3 regions of the Anaerobacillus sp. QJM3NY_32 genome follow, and region 3 is predicted to be linked to each of the others. Evidence: riboswitches for the same ligand, from Rfam matches in the RefSeq annotation. Region 3 holds a riboswitch; each other region holds the start of a gene.
What was found. A riboswitch is a leader RNA that binds a small molecule or an ion and turns the genes downstream of it on or off. The one in region 3 is predicted to bind lysine.

Region 1 (5,725 bases), 410 kb from region 3:
ATGGAAAAACGCAGCGGCTTGTAAGTGAAATACGTGATTTTGAGTATATCGTAACCTCCACAAATCTTGAAGCTCTTATTCTTGAACTTAATTTAATCAAAAAACATGATCCGAAATATAATGTGATGCTTAAAGATGATAAAAGCTATCCTTATATAAAAATAACGGCAGAAGAACAGCCCCGCTTAATTACGACACGTAAAATAAAAAAAGATAAAGGTAAGTATTTTGGTCCATATCCGAATGCTTATGCAGCTAGTGCAACAAAGAAGCTTTTGGACCGACTATATCCTTTACGTAAATGTCGTAAAATGCCTGATCGCGTCTGTCTTTATTATCATATAGGCCAGTGTTTGGCTCCATGTGTCAACGACGTCTCTAAAGAGCAAAATAAAGAGATGATTGACGGGATTACGCGTTTTCTAAACGGAGGTCACCAGGAAGTTAAAGAAGACATAGAAAGAAAGATGACCACAGCATCTGAGAATATGGATTTCGAGCGAGCAAAAGAGTTTCGTGATTTAATGTTTCATATTGATAAAGTTATGGAAGTGCAAAAGATCCAATCTAACGATGGTATTGATCGGGATATTTTTGGATATAGTTTCGACAAAGGATGGATGTGTGTTCAAGTTTTCTTTGTACGACAAGGGAAGTTAATTGAGAGAGATGTTTCACTTTTCCCTTTCTATAATGATGCTGAAGAAGATTTCTTAACTTATATCGGTCAGTTCTATCTTCAACAAAATCATCCTAAGCCAAAAGAAGTATTGCTTCCTCAGCAGGTTAATGCTCAAATGGTAGAAGAACTGCTACAAATTCCAGTTCACCAGCCAAAAAGAGGCAAGAAAAAAGAGCTTGTCGAGCTTACAATGAAGAATGCGACCATTGCCATTAATGAGAAATTTTCATTAATTGAACGCGACGAGAAAAGAACGATTGATGCTGTTGAAAACTTGGGAGAAAAGCTTAATATAGAAGCTCCGCTCAGAATTGAAGCTTTTGATAACTCGAACATTCAGGGCACGAACCCTGTATCCGCTATGGTTGTTTTTCTTGATGGAAAGCCAAAGAAAAATGAGTATCGCAAGTACAAAATCAAAACAGTGGAAGGACCAAACGATGTAGGTTCTATGAAAGAGGTTGTGAGAAGAAGATATTCAAGAATGCTTAAGGAAAATGGTCCGCTTCCTGACTTAATTATTATTGACGGCGGAATAGCTCAAATACAGGCGTCACAGGATGTGCTCGAGAATGAGCTTGGTCTGGACATACCGGTTTGCTCGCTGACGAAAGATGAGAAACATAAAACGTCTCATCTTCTTATTGGTGATCCTCCTGAAGCTGTTTATCTACCAAGAAATAGTCAGGAATTCTACCTGTTGCAAAGGATTCAAGATGAAGTACACCGATTTGCGATTACGTTTCATCGACAGCTTCGAGGAAAATCGATGCTTAAGTCAAGTCTTGATGATATTCCCGGTATCGGAGAGAAGAGAAAAAAGAAGCTGCTAAATCATTTTGGATCGATCAAAAAGATGAAAGAAGCAAGCGTTGAAGACTTACACAACGCAGGACTACCAATGAATGTTGCAGAGGAAGTAGTCGCTCGATTTGAAAGTCAATCAAATTAATTTGTAAGAACATGTTGCGGCATTCACGTAAGTTCGTTATAATGAGTGAAATTTAATAGTTCCACACTTCGAAAGTTGAAGTGATGGTAGAGGCGCAAAAACCAATAGTAAGCTTACTGAAGAGTGTTAAGACTCAGTGATAGGAGCTGAAAGGGGGATTTGCCGAAGTGGAAAGACGCTTATCCGTCTGAAGCTGGATCTGTATTGAATAAGTGCAGAGCTGTCATCCAATACCTACCCGGGAATTGGATGGAGAACTATCTCACAAAGGGACGTTTTCTTGGATTTGTTATGAAAACAACAGTGAGGTTTTTCTCATTGTTGTTTTTTTATACTTTAATAAACACTTTACAAGTTTAAAGTATAAAAAATGAAGGCTATCGCTATTTCAATCTGGTGAGTGGCCGAGTTTTTTAATATCCATTTCGACTCTTAGTTAGTGAGTGTTTGTAACGTGCGATGATTACGCACTATGAGGGATAACGAGCTGCATGAAAGAAAGGATGGAGAGAGTGGGACTACGCGTATTGAAATTCGGAGGTACGTCTGTTGGAGATGTAGAGAAAATCAAAAATGTTTCCAAAAGGCTTATGGAAGCTGTAAATAATGGAGATGAGGTTGTTGCGGTTGTTTCAGCGATGGGCAAAACAACGGATGAGCTTTTAGGATTATCAAAAGGGATAACAGCTACACCGTCTGCAAGAGAGCTTGATATGCTTCTAACGACTGGAGAACAAGTAACAACAGCGCTTCTTTCGATGGCATTAAATGAAGAAGGGTACGATGCTATTTCATTAACTGGCTGGCAAGCAGGAATTAAAACAGAGTCGCTTCACGGCAATGCCAGAATCCTCGATATTGATGCATCACGTATGAATCAACACCTTGCTGAAGGGAAAATTGTGATAGTAGCAGGATTCCAGGGGCTAACTGATACGTCTGACATCGCGACGCTAGGGCGTGGTGGTTCCGATACAACAGCTGTGGCGATTGCAGCAGCTCTTAAAGCGGATCGTTGTGAGATATATACAGATGTGGATGGCGTGTATACGACAGATCCTCGATATGTGAAAGGTGCAAGAAAGCTTTCTACGATTTCTTATGATGAAATGCTTGAACTTGCTAACCTTGGGGCTGGTGTCTTACATCCTAGAGCGGTTGAGTTTGCAAAAAACTATAACATCTTGCTTGAGGTCCGCTCGAGCTTTACGAATGAACCTGGAACGCTAATTGAGGAGGTCGTATCAATGGAACAAAATTTGGTGGTTAGAGGTCTGGCTTTTGAAAGTAATGTAACAAAAATAACAATTTCAGGTTTGCCGAATGAGATTACAACACTTCCTTCCTTGTTCTCATCTCTTGCGGCAAATGGTATTAATGTAGATGTGATCATTCAAAGTACAGGAGAGAAAAATACAACGAGTATCTCATTCTCAATTGAAACAGCCTCTCTTGAATTAACTCTTGATGTGCTCCGTCGCATTAAAGTGAAACTTCCCTACGAACATATTTATCACGAATCAGAACTTGCTAAGGTATCCATAGTAGGATCAGGTATGATTTCTAACCCTGGTGTTGCGGCACAAATGTTTGAAGTACTTGCTGAACACGGGGTAGAAATGAAGATGGTGAGTACATCAGAAATCAAAGTGTCAACGATCGTTCCAGAAGATAAAATGATTTATGCTATTGAGTCGCTACACGATAAATTTCAACTAGATGAAAGAACCCCTGTTAAACAAATGTAATCAAAAAGGAGACCACATGTGGTCTCCTTTCTATTCAATCTGATCTTTTGGGTCCCATTTTACTGTGAATTGAATTTCATTCTTTTTATCAGTTTCATAGGATTCAGCGATGCAACGAAGCATATTTTGATATTGTTCAGCAAGAAAACCTGCTTCTAGTTGATAACAAGCATTTCGACTAGTATTTCTTCGCTCAGTGATAAGAGCTGACTGAAGATCAAACGTTACTTCATTCTTTTTTTCTTGTGCAATTGATAATTTACCCCATCCAGCACGCTGAAAAAAATCCTCGATCTCTTCTCGAGTGGAGAGCGGGAATTGCCTAGCCATTTCTTTTCCAGTCCAATATAAAACAGCCGGCTGTTCACTACCAAGAAGTTCAGGAATAAGAACTTCTCTATAAAATTCATATCCAAAAGCAGTTGTTTCTATTTCATGACTATAATCAATCGAGTTTGTGCGCTTCTTAAACATAAATTCCTCCCAGCTTTTCTACAAAATAATTATAACGTTTTATCGACAAATCCTCCATAGCACCATAGATAGAATTTATATATATAGAAAGCGTATTCAATTGAGATATACGCAGGTGTTGCAAGGGAATTTTGAAAAATCTAAATGTACACGTTTTCTTGACGGTCCTAAATGATGGGAGTACAATGGGTATGTCACAATATAATCGACAGAAAGCGATGATTTCTGTGCATGCAAAGACTTCTTTATTAGAAAAAAATGCACTGGCAGATGGTAGCTTAACAACTTAAAAGGGGGACACACAAAACATGGCCGCAAGTCGAGACTTTGTAAGCCGAAAATTGCATTCGCTTCTAGGAGTAATTCCGCTCGGACTTTATGTTACTCAGCATCTCACTGTTAACTATTTTGCAACAAGAGGGCCCGAGGCGTTTAATGACGCAGCTCATTTTATGGAGAGCCTTCCTTACAGGTATTTGCTTGAAATTTTCGTCATTTTCTTACCGCTCTTATTCCATGCGATTTACGGTGTTTATATCGCATTTCAATCCAAAAACAACGTAAGTCGATATGGCTATTTACGTAACTGGATGTTTTATTTGCAGCGGATTTCTGGCGTTATCGTATTAATATTTGTAACTTGGCACGTCTGGCAAACGAGAATACAAGCTGCGATGGGAGCAGAAGTAAACTTCCAAATGATGGCTGATATCTTGTCTAATCCAGGAATGATGATCTTTTACATCGTTGGTGTACTTGGTACTGTCTTCCACTTCGCAAATGGCTTATGGTCTTTCTTTGTAAGCTGGGGCTTCACAGTAACACCAAAATCACAGCGTACGATGACATACGTAACAATGGTCATTTTCGTTGCACTTTCAGTTGTTGGCATGCGCGCATTATTTGCATTCGTTTAAGAAAGTGAACTGTCTTCACCACGTCTGATACATAACTTTCAGACAGAGCCAGCATTTAAGGGGGAACTGTTCTTATGAGTAAAGGTAAATTAGTGATAGTTGGAGGCGGCCTTGCAGGTTTGATGGCTACCATCAAAGCTGCGGAAGCTGGAATGCAAGTAGATCTTCTTTCCATCGTTCCGGTAAAACGTTCTCACTCTGTATGTGCGCAGGGGGGAATTAACGGGGCTGTTAATACAAAAGGAGAAGGAGATTCTCCTTGGGAGCACTTTGATGATACAGTTTATGGAGGAGATTTCCTTGCAAATCAACCTCCAGTAAAAGCAATGTGTGATGCAGCACCTGGTATCATTCACTTAATGGATCGTATGGGCGTAATGTTTAACAGAACACCAGAAGGTCTACTAGATTTTAGACGCTTTGGTGGAACACAACATCATCGCACTGCTTTTGCCGGTGCAACAACCGGGCAACAGCTTCTATATGCGCTTGATGAGCAAGTTCGTCGCCATGAAGTAGCAGGCCTCGTTACAAAATATGAAGGATGGGAATTTCTCTCCGCTATTTTAGATGATGAAGGTGTATGCCGAGGAGTTGTTGGTGAAAACTTAACAACTTCTGAAATAAGAAGTTTTGAAGCAGATGCGGTTATTATGGCGACTGGTGGACCAGGTATTATCTTCGGTAAGAGTACAAACTCTGTTATTAATACAGGTTCTGCTGCTGGTGCGCTTTATCAGCAAGGGGCTATTTATTCTAATGGGGAATTTATTCAAATTCACCCAACAGCAATCCCTGGTGATGACAAGCTTCGTCTTATGAGTGAATCTGCACGTGGCGAAGGTGGCCGCGTTTGGACGTATAAAGACGGTAAACCATGGTATTTCCTTGAGGAAAAATACCCAGCATATGGAAACCTTGTACCGCGTGATATTGCTACGAGAGAAATTTT
Region 2 (5,725 bases), 870 kb from region 3:
CTTCGCTAATTCGATTACTAGTGCTGCTCTCGAGCATAAAAGCGAAGGGATTGTACTTGGTATAGCAACCAATATGTTTAAACTTGCTGGCTCAGTCATCGTGTTTGGCGTCGTTGCGGCTTACATTGTAGGGATGGTCAGAATGGTTTTTAAAGCCCTGATATAAGGAGAGAACCTGTATGAAATCAGGAAAGCAAACATGGAGTTTTTCAAATGTTTATTTACAATCAGTAGGTACAGCAACAGGCCCAAAGGAAGCAGAAGGTCCATTTGGAAATTCGTTTGATGTGACCTATGCTAACCTTCATTGTAATCAGGCAAATTGGGAGCTTGCTGAAAGAAAATTGTTAGAAGATGCAGTAATGAGTTGTTTGAAGAAAAAAGAATTAGCTCCTGATCAAGTTGATGTTTTTGTAGCGGGTGATCTATTAAATCAAATCGTAAGCGCAACTTATACAGCAAGGTCTAATCATATTCCTTTTCTAGGTGTTTTTGGAGCATGCTCGACATCCATGGAATCCCTAGCGATTGCATCTTCTCTAGTTGATGGTGGTTTTGCTGAGAGGGCTATTGCTGGAGTGAGTAGCCATAATGCAACTGCTGAAAGACAGTTCCGTTATCCAACAGAATATGGAGGTCAGAAACCTGGTACTGCGACATCAACTGTAACTGGTGCTGGAGCTGCGTTAGTTAGTCAGGAGTTATCGGACATTCAAATCTCTGCGGCAACGATTGGAAGAGTAGTTGACTGGGGAATCAAGGATCCGTTTGATATGGGGAGTGCGATGGCGCCAGCGGCAGCAGATACATTGGCCACACATTTTGAGGACCTAAATGTAAAACCTTCAGATTATGACTTAATTGTTACTGGAGATCTATCTGCAGTTGGTTCTCCGATTGTTCGTGATTTATTGCTTGAGAAAGGGTTTGACATTACTAATAATCATAATGACTGTGGGTTAATGATCTATCGACCTGATCAGAAGGAAGTATTCGCAGGTGGAAGCGGGTGTGCCTGTTCGGCGGTTGTTACGTATGGTCATCTCATTGAGCTTCTAAAACAAGGGAAGTATTCAAAAATTCTAGTTACTGCTACAGGATGCTTGCATAGCCCCGTTATGGTGCAACAGAAAGAAAGTATGCCTGCTATCGCTCATGCAGTGGTTTTTGAGCGAGTTGGAGGTGAGGAATAGTGGAATACTTCATTGCTTTTGCAGTAGGAGGAGCCATTTGTGTTGTTGGTCAGTTATTGCTCGATATTTTTAGATTAACGCCTGCTCATGTAATGTCATCTTTTGTGGTGACTGGAGCGATTCTTGACGGTTTTGGTATATACGATCGACTGATTGAATTCGCAGGAGCAGGTGCGACAGTCCCAATTACGAGCTTTGGGCATTCCTTGCTACATGGGGCGATGCAGCAAGGAGAGGAACATGGATTTATAGGCATTGCAATGGGGATATTTCAGTTAACTTCAGCTGGAATTTCATCAGCTATTGTTTTCGGATTTATCATAGCCATTATATTCAAGCCAAAGGGGTGAATGAATTGAACAAGCGGCGGGTTATTTTCGTTACTGATGGAGATCTTTACGCGCAAAAAGCAATTGAAAAAGTGGCTTCGGATATTGGCGGGAGATGCATTAGCCAATCAGCAGGAAATCCAACCCCGCTTGCTGGTTATGAAATTGTTTCCCTAATTAAAGAAGCTCCACATGATCCAATCTTTGTAATGTTTGATGACAGTGGTTTTCCGGGTGAAGGTTATGGAGAACTAGCGATGCAGGCTGTGGCTGAGGATGAAGATGTTGAACTACTTGGTGCGATTGCAGTTGCCTCGAGAACACACTTCTCTGAATGGACGAGAGTAGATGTTTCCATCGACAGGGATGGTGAATTAACGCATTTCGGTGTTGATAAGAATGGATTTGCTGATATGGAAGCTGGGAGAATAGATGGGGATACTGTATCTATTTTAGATAAACTGAATGTCCCAATTATTATAGGTGTCGGTGATATAGGTAAAATGTCTGGGCTTGATGATCCGGAGGTTGGGTCGCCTATAACATTGAAAGCCGTTCAAATTCTGCTTGAAAGGAGCGGTTTCTATGACAACAAAAATGAATAACAAACAAAAAATATTTAAAAAATTAAAAGAAAATGAAGACTTCTTGAAAAAATCAATTGGCATTGGGGAAAGTTTTGACGTAGGTGTACGTAAACTCAAGATTTTGAATAAAGAAATACAATTCTATTATTGTACTGGTTTATGTGATACATCAATCATTGTTGAAATCATGCGTGAATTGATGGAATTAGATGATCATCATCGCTTGACCGTTAAATTCGAGCAAGTTATCCATAATCATTTACCCCATCAGCAAGTAACAAAAGTAGAGACGTTCGATGAGGTCGTCGATCAAGTTCTTTCTGGACTGATCGCTGTATTTATGGAAGGCGAAGAGATTGCTTACATTATTGATGTTCGAAAGTATCCAGGTAGAACGCCTCAAGAGCCAGACACTGAGAAAGTGATCAGAGGTTCTAGAGACGGTTTCACAGAAAATATTATTGAGAATACTGCACTTACTAGAAGGCGTATTAGAGATGGTCGTTTGCGTAATGAAATATTTCAAGTCGGAGAGCGTTCCAAAACGGATGTGTGTATCACTTATATTCAGGATGTAGCTAACCCAAACTTAGTTGAAATCATTAAGAAAAAACTAAAAGAAATTAATATTGATGGTATTCCTATGGCTGATAAAACTGTTGAAGAGTTTTTAGTGCATCAGGCGGGAAATCCTTTTCCACTTGTACGATATACGGAAAGGCCAGATGTAGCCGCATCCCATTTGTTAGAAGGGCATGTCTTGATTATCGTCGATACTTCTCCGAGTGTTATTATTACGCCAACAACCTTTTTCCACCATGTTCAACATGCAGAAGAATACAGGGAAGCTCCATTACCAGGTGCATTCTTGAGATGGGTCCGCTTTGGAGGAATGCTAGCAGCGCTATTGTTACTTCCCCTGTGGTTATTGGCGGTATATGAACCTGGGTTGTTGCCTAAATCGATTGATTTTATTGGGCCAAATGATGAAACGAATGTGCCGATATTTATTCAAATCATTCTTGCAGAAATTGGGATCGAAACACTGAGAATGGCCGCCATTCATACGCCTACCCCGCTTTCTACAGCGATGGGTTTAATTGCGGCTGTATTAATTGGTCAAATTGCCATCGATGTAGGATTATTTGTTCCAGAAGTTATTCTGTATGTTTCTATTGCGGCTATAGGTTCTTACGCAACGCCAAGTTATGAGTTATCAATAGCGAACAAACTAGTTAGATTATTACTACTTTTCCTTGTCTTTTTCTTCAGAGTTCCAGGATATATAATAGGCGTGACAGCTATTATTCTCTTCCTAGTCGCCTTAAAGCCATTAAATACACCTTATTTATGGCCATTCATTCCTTTTAATGCAAAAGCGTTTATTCAAGTGCTAATTCGCGTTTCTGTTCCTTTGACAAAATTGCGTCCAAGTATTACAGAGCCCCAGAATGAAACGAAGCAGCCGGACAAACCACTTGCCGAATCTTAAAAAGTATGATAATTTATTTCTTAATTGAATAGACCTCATTGAACGTAATGGGGATAGAGGCGCAAAACGAATGAGTAAGATATCTGAGCATAGAATGGAATGCGAAGACGATATCAGAAAGGTCAATTTGCCGAAGTGAGAAAGGACCCATCCTTTTCTTGCTGGGCTGCTGCTGAATAAGTTGCAGACTGTCACTGGAGGATGAATTTCTTTCAGTGGTGAGCTAATCCAACTCGTGAGGATACGGAGAAAACAGCCTATCTATAAAGTTGGCTGTTTTTCTTATTGTGTGGAGGGAGCTCGCATTTATATAAGCGAGAGGGGAGAAATGATTGTGAATTTATACGGTACATCTGCAGTTTCAGAAGAGGGGCATTTAACAGTTGGAGGGATCGATACGGTCCAATTAGGAAAAAAATTTGGCACTGCGTTATATGTTTATGATGTGGCTATGATTCGAGACAAAGCAAGGGCGTTTCGAAGTGCCTTTGAACGTGAGAATGTAAACTATCAAGTAGCTTATGCTAGTAAGGCCTTTTCATGTATGGCAATGATCCAACTTGCAGAAGAAGAAGGATTAAGTTTGGATGTTGTATCCGGTGGAGAGCTTTATACTGCTTTGAAGGCAGGTTTCCCCGTGGAGCGTATTCATTTTCATGGAAATAACAAAAGTGAATCTGAAATTAGAATGGCGCTTGATGCAGAAATAGGTTGCTTCGTTGTTGATAATTTTTACGAATTATCTCTCCTTGAGCAAATTGCAGAAGAAAAAAATGTGAAAGCTAATGTGCTGTTGCGTATAACACCAGGTATTGAAGCACATACGCATGATTATATTTTAACAGGCCAAGAAGATTCTAAATTTGGTTTTGATTTACAGAGTGGTCAGGTAGAACGCGCGATATTGGATGTAACAAAAATGAGTGCTGTTCATCTTCTTGGACTTCATTGTCATATAGGCTCACAAATTTTTGAAACAAATGGTTTTGTAATGGCTATTGAAAAGATTTATAGCTATCTTACAACATGGTATGATGCCTATGGTTTTGAGCCTGAAGTCCTTAACCTTGGTGGAGGATTTGGAATCCGATATACGAGTGAAGATCACCCATTACCAGTAGGGAACTACATCGAAGCTATGATTGAAACAATCAGAAATCAGGTAACAGGGCAAATGAACATGCCTGAGATCTGGATTGAACCTGGTCGTTCACTAGTAGGAGAAGCTGGAATGACGTTATATACGGTTGGTTCACACAAAAATGTTCCAGAGTTGCGACGTTACCTCGCTGTAGATGGAGGGATGACGGATAATTTACGCCCTGCTCTCTATCAGGCAAAATATGAAGCCACAATAGCAAATCGAATGAATGAAGCAAAAGACCACCTATACTCTGTAGCAGGAAAGTGTTGTGAATCAGGTGATATGTTAATTTGGGATTGCCAGTTACAGCGAGCGATTGCTGGTGATACGATGGCTGTTTTTTCAACGGGGGCATATGGTTATTCCATGGCAAATAACTACAATAGATTACCAAGACCAGCTGTTGTCTTTGTTGAAAATGGTGAGGCCAACCTTGTTGTTGAGAGAGAGTCATACGAGGATTTAGTTCGACATGATTTGCCATTAAAACAAGCGATTATATCAAAATAATAGTTGAAAAGCATAAATGATATGGAACAGCTTCAGTCTGTGCTATAATGAAAGAGCTTTTAAGAAAATTGTTAGTGCAGGAGGATTTATTTATGAAAAAAGGAACAATTGCATTTGAAAATGGAGAAGTTATTGAAATTGAATTTTATCCAGAAGCAGCACCTAACACTGTTGCTAACTTTGAGAAGCTTGCAAATGAAGGTTTCTACAACGGTGTGAATTTTCACCGTGTAATCCCTGGTTTTGTTGCTCAAGGTGGAGATCCTACAGGTTCTGGAATGGGTGGACCAGGATATACAATTGACTGTGAAACAGAAGGTAACCCTCATAAGCACGTAGCAGGCTCATTGTCTATGGCACATGCTGGTAAAAACACGGGCGGCAGTCAGTTTTTCCTAGTTCATGAACCTCAGCCTCATCTAGACGGCGTTCATACCGTTTTTGGTCAAGTAACAGAAGGAATGGATACG
Region 3 (5,725 bases):
AAAATGTATTTATTTTATTTAATAATAATTCAGGAGGTCATGCTGCTAATAATGCTAAGGAAATGATTCAAATGCTTGATATTGAGTACACGAATTTAAATCCGAAGCAACTTGATCTCTTTGATTTATAAGGAGTATACCTATGGTGACGTGGTTCTTATTATTTATCATTGGTCTATTAGCAGGTACGATTGGAAGCCTTGTCGGTCTTGGGGGAGGCATTATTATCGTTCCTGTTCTTCTCATTATCGATCAATATACGAACTGGCTTTCTGATTTAACGCCTCAGAAAATTGTAGGTAGCTCGATCGTTGTCCTCGTCGTGATCGGTCTTTCCTCTACACTTGCTTACATGAAAAAGAAAAGCGTTGATTATAAAAGCGGAGCGCTTTTTTTTCTAGGAAGTGGACCAGGGGCTATTCTAGGGGCGTGGCTAAATAAATTTATTCAGGTTGATTATTTTTCCATTTATTTTGGGGTATTTATGGTGCTTGTTTCCATATTATTAATGGTAAGGAACCGTTTACGCCCTATGAAACTAAATGGTCAATTTGAACGAACGTATACGGATCCGAATGGGACAGAGATGAACTATAACTTTTCTGCCGTAGCAGCTGTTATTGTTTCATTTATCGTTGGGGTCATTTCAGGTCTATTCGGAATTGGTGGCGGCTCACTTATGGTTCCTGCCATGATTCTACTATTTGGTTTTCCAACATCGGTTGCTGTTGCAACCTCCATGTTTATGATTTTTCTTTCAAGTATAACGGGTACCCTGACGCATTTAGCACTTGGTAACATTCAGTGGTTTTTACTAATCGGTCTCATTCCAGGTGCATGGATTGGAGCAAAATGCGGTTCATTTATTAATCAGAAACTTTCGGACAAATCAGTGGTTGTTATTTTACGATGGATGTTAATTATTGTAGGTGTCCGATTAATCTGGCAGGGAACGATGGGATAAGAAAGGAAGAGTGTCTTGACTTCTAGAACATTACAATTTTATTATACAAACGATCTTCACAGTCATTTCGCAAATTGGTCAAAAGTCTCTTCATATTTGAAAGAGAAGAAGCGAATGCATGAGCTTCAAGGGACACCTTATCTCCTTCTTGATTTAGGAGATCACTCTGATAAGGTGCATCCAATGACAGAAGGAACTGTCGGGAAAGGTAACGTTCAGTTACTAAATGAGCTGGAATATGATTATGCCACTATCGGTAACAATGAGGGTATTACGTTTTCAAAAAAAGAACTAGAAGAGCTTTATTCAGACGCTAAGTTCGGTGTAATTGTCGCCAATCTCTATCACCAAGATGGTACAAGGCCTTCCTGGGCTGTGCCTTATAAGATCCATGAGTTAAATGGCATTAAAGTAGGAATTATTGGTGTTACCATCCCTTATGAACAATTCTACTCACTACTTGGATGGCAGATAGATTCTCCTTTCCATTTCTTACAGTCCCTCATTGATGAAGTACGCAGTCAATCAGATGTTGTCGTATTGATGTCTCATATGGGCTTAGGTAATGATGAACAGCTAGCAAGGGAAATGAATGGGATTGACGTTATTATTGGAGCCCATACCCATCATGTGCTGAAGCATGGCATGCTTGTAGAGGATACGCTTATTACTCAGTCTGGTAAAAACGGGAATTACGTTGGAGAAGTTTCGATTTGTTTTGATATGGAAACAAAGAAAGTGATTGAGAAGGAAGCATATGCGATAACCGTCCGGAATCGTAAAGAAGACGAGGAAGCGAAGGCGATGATTCAACAACTAAGTATCGATGCACATAAGATGCTTGAAGAGGTCGTCTGTCGTCTTGAACAGCCTCTTGAATCTGAATGGTTTCAACGCTCGGTTCTAGCTGATGAGTTAGCTGCCGCTCTTAGAGAGTGGTGTGGAGCGGATATTGGCATGATTAACGCTGGTATGTTGCTTGATGGGTTACCAGAAGGAAATGTATCAAGAGAAGACCTTCATCGCATTTGCCCTCATCCTGTTAATCCTTGCAAAGTGGTGCTAAAAGGAAGCGAGTTACGAGAAATCATTTCTTATTCTATGTCAGATGAAATAGTGAATTTAAGTTTTAAAGGTCTCGGTTTCCGAGGAGAGGTAATGGGGATCATGGCATTCGATGGGCTTGAGGTTACCTCTGTCAAAATGGACGACGGCCTCTATCATGTAACAGATGTTTTTCACAACGGAAATAAGCTTGTTTCTGATGAAGAATATGCCGTTGCCACGGCTGATATGTTCACATTTGGGAAATTCTATCCTCAAATGAAGCATGCTAAAAAGAAATACTTTTTACCTGAAATGCTTCGAGATCTCCTTGCATGGCGTTTAGAAAATAGACATTAAAACTTTCAGTGTTTGATTGTCAAACATGCTCTTTGTCTCATATAGATATAGTGATATTCATTCAGGTCAGGAGGCGGGAATGACGTGATCACTATGTCACCAATCATGATTGACGGTCATCCTTTTACAGCGGTCAGTATGCAGCTTCCGAAAACGAATTTTCTAGCGGTCATGAATGACAATGGGTATATCATGTGCGGCGCACTCGATGTAGCCTTACTTAATGAAAAGTTAAGTGACCGAAAGATTATCGCAGGAAGAGCTGTTGGTGTACGGTCTATTGAACAACTGCTTGATGCACCGCTCGAATCTGTTACGCTTGAAGCAGAAGCGCGAGGCATTACGATTGGAACTAAGGGTAGAGACGCGATGCTTAAGATGATGTGAAGAAAGCCGTAGCAGTTGCTACGGCTTTCTTTTCGATTATGAAACATTTAATAGCTTGAATTTGGCTCTTTCTAGGAAATTGTCCATACTTCTCTTCTCCATGGCATATACATGAAGAAGAGAAGGGAGGGTTCATGTTGTTTCGAACTCGTAGAAAATTCTTTAGAAAGGGGCCGCTTCCCTTTCGATATGTTTTTGTCATCTCCTTTATTATTTTTATCTTTACTACTGTTCAAGGATTATGGATTGTTAATAAAGGAATTGAACCAAGCTTAATCAGTATTGCTGAAACAAAAACACGTCAAGTTGCTGCGCAAGCAATAAATGATGCCATTTCAAAGAAGATCGCAGACGGTATTGACGTTGAGAATTTAATTATCGTTCATGGTAATGATTCCGAAAGAGTACCAAGTTATAGCTTTAACTCGCAAGTTTATAATCGATTGATCTCAGAGGCCACAGAACGAGTTCAAACTTACTTAGATTATGTTGAAGCTGGTGATTTAGATAAGCTGGAAACCTTTAAGAATGATGTAGATATCGATTACGAAGGTACCGAAAATCAACAAGGAATCGTATACTCCATACCTTTAGGGATGGCTACAAATAATGTTCTTCTTTCAAATTTTGGGCCGAGGATTCCAGTACGGTTTGAAATGATTGGAGATGTGGTCTCTAATATTGATACAAAGGTGAAAGAAACGGGAATTAACAACACGTATCTTGAAGTGTATATCAATATTAAAGTTGAGATGAACGTAATTATTCCTTTCTCTACAAAGAATACTGAAGTTTCGAACTCTGTAAAAATTGGAGATTTATTTATTCAGGGAGACGTTCCTTATTATTATAATGGTGATAATGGAAATGGTGGAAATCCATCGATCGTTTTGCCGAAGCCAGATTAAGAAAAGGAGGCCATTAACCAGCTTCAATGTTCAATGTCGATAGCTAAAAAAATGGTTCCCTTCTAATAGAAATATCTCTGGAATAATCTACAATTGCACAAACAACGAAAGTAAGGTATACTTTAAAACTGAACTTAATATTGTTCCTTATCTTATACGATGAGGTAGAGGAGCAGATCCTCATGAGTACGTGTTGGGAGAATGACACCAATGATCAGCATCGAAAGGGAGATCTGCCGAAGCATAAATAACGGTCACATTATTTGTGTTGGGGCGACATTGAAGAAGTGTCGAACTGTCATTATGAGTCTAACTTGTAATGGAGAACTACTGATCGGGGTGGACACTTAACATTGACTCGGTGAAGCGAGCAATGATAGGACCAATCCTATCATTGCTCGCTTTTTTGCGTTCAAACACGACGAGAAGGCTGAGGGATAGGCGTCCATTCCGGTTATGATGACCAATCATTTATTAGGAGGATATTCATGGAGAATTCAGTTCTATCCATTATTCCACCACTCGTAGCTTTGCTAATGGTAGTGGTGACTAGAAAAGTGCTTCCTTCTTTAGGAGTAGGCATTATTCTTGGTGCGCTAATGATCAACAATTGGAGTGTACCAAATTCATTAGAAGAAATTTATACAATCGTAAAAGGGATCTTCATTGATTCCGAGAGCGGTGGTTTAAATACTTGGAACATGTACATTATTTTCTTCCTGCTTTTATTAGGGATGATGACGGCCTTTATTTCGATATCAGGTGGAAGTCGCGCATTTGGCGAGTGGGCCATGAAACGCGTGAAAACAAGAGTAGGCGCACAGATTGTCACAGCGGTATTTGGTATTATTATTTTTATTGATGATTACTTTAATTCGCTCGCAGTTGGGAACGTAAGTAGACCGATTACGGACAGGCACAATGTTTCAAGGGCAAAGCTTGCCTATATCATTGATTCAACTGCAGCACCAATGTGTATTATTTCACCTATTTCAAGCTGGGGCGCTTATATCATCGCGTTAATTGGTGGTGTATTAGCAACGCATAGCATTACAGGTGTTGGCGCGTTAGAAGCTTTTATAAGAATGATTCCAATGAATTTGTATGCTCTCTTTGCACTTGCGATGGTGTTCTTTGTTAGTTATTTTGACATTAATCTTAAGGCAATGAGAGTACATGAAGACCGTGCACAGAAAACAGGAGAAGTGCTTGATCCGAATCAAGGTGCCGTACCTGGTCAAACATCAGGACTACCTGAAAGTGAGAAGGGGAAAGTAGCTGATCTTGCATGGCCTATTATTATGCTAATTGCTGGTACTGTGACGTTTATGGTCATCACAGGAATTCAGGCTGTTAGCGGAACGGATACAGCCGTGACAGCTTTGTCTGTCTTTGAAAATACAGACGTTGCTGCTTCTCTCCTTTATGGTGGAATCATTGGACTTATAACTTCTCTCCTCTTCTTCTTTCCAAAACGAATGGGTGGAGCGGTTCTTGGAAAAGGAATTTGGGAAGGCATTAAATCAATGCTTCCAGCCGTATACATTCTTTTCTTTGCATGGACATTGATTGAAATTATCGGCTCACTAGGGACTGGTAAGTATCTTGCAGGACTTGTTAATGACCACATTGTGATTGGCTTCTTACCAGCTATTTTGTTCCTACTTGCAGGTGTTATGGCGTTTGCAACGGGAACTTCGTGGGGAACATTTGGCATTATGCTTCCGATCGCAGGAGAGATTGCTGCTGCTACGGATCCTACCTACATGCTTCCTGTACTTGCCGCTGTTCTTGCAGGAGCTGTATTTGGAGATCACTGCTCACCAATTTCGGATACAACAATTCTTTCTTCAACAGGCGCGGGTAGTCACCATATCGATCATGTGATGACACAGTTGCCTTATGCATTGCTCGTTGCAGGTATTTCGTTACTAGGATATCTGGTTCTTGGCTTTACTGGTAGTTCCATTCTTGGTCTTGTGGCAACAGCGATTCTATTCGGATTATTAATTTTCATGCTAAAAGGAAAATATGCCAACAGACCAGTTGAAATGGCAAATCA

Region 1: linked by a shared signal. The riboswitch ahead of AC0VYH_RS15780 (aspartate kinase) and the one ahead of AC0VYH_RS17735 (Na+/H+ antiporter NhaC family protein) in region 3 are both predicted to bind lysine.
Region 2: linked by a shared signal. The riboswitch ahead of lysA (diaminopimelate decarboxylase) and the one ahead of AC0VYH_RS17735 (Na+/H+ antiporter NhaC family protein) in region 3 are both predicted to bind lysine.

The regions. Positions count from the first base shown of each region.
Region 1 covers NZ_CM149684.1:2,999,883-3,005,607, reverse strand. The annotation lists gene uvrC (excinuclease ABC subunit UvrC) at 1-1,634, shown strand, start outside; lysine riboswitch at 1,714-1,902, shown strand; gene AC0VYH_RS15780 (aspartate kinase) at 2,147-3,382, shown strand; gene AC0VYH_RS15775 (YslB family protein) at 3,413-3,856, opposite strand; gene AC0VYH_RS15770 (succinate dehydrogenase cytochrome b558 subunit) at 4,165-4,773, shown strand; gene sdhA (succinate dehydrogenase flavoprotein subunit) at 4,848-5,725, shown strand, end outside.
Region 2 covers NZ_CM149684.1:2,541,465-2,547,189, reverse strand. The annotation lists gene spoVAC (stage V sporulation protein AC) at 1-166, shown strand, start outside; gene spoVAD (stage V sporulation protein AD) at 180-1,193, shown strand; gene spoVAE (stage V sporulation protein AE) at 1,193-1,543, shown strand; gene spoVAEA (stage V sporulation protein SpoVABEA) at 1,549-2,127, shown strand; gene AC0VYH_RS13380 (spore germination protein) at 2,108-3,601, shown strand; lysine riboswitch at 3,648-3,835, shown strand; gene lysA (diaminopimelate decarboxylase) at 3,930-5,255, shown strand; gene AC0VYH_RS13370 (peptidylprolyl isomerase) at 5,348-5,725, shown strand, end outside.
Region 3 covers NZ_CM149684.1:3,412,983-3,418,707, reverse strand. The annotation lists gene AC0VYH_RS17760 (DUF72 domain-containing protein) at 1-131, shown strand, start outside; gene AC0VYH_RS17755 (sulfite exporter TauE/SafE family protein) at 143-964, shown strand; gene AC0VYH_RS17750 (bifunctional metallophosphatase/5'-nucleotidase) at 980-2,368, shown strand; gene AC0VYH_RS17745 (YunC family protein) at 2,462-2,755, shown strand; gene yunB (sporulation protein YunB) at 2,893-3,663, shown strand; lysine riboswitch at 3,821-4,001, shown strand; gene AC0VYH_RS17735 (Na+/H+ antiporter NhaC family protein) at 4,152-5,725, shown strand, end outside.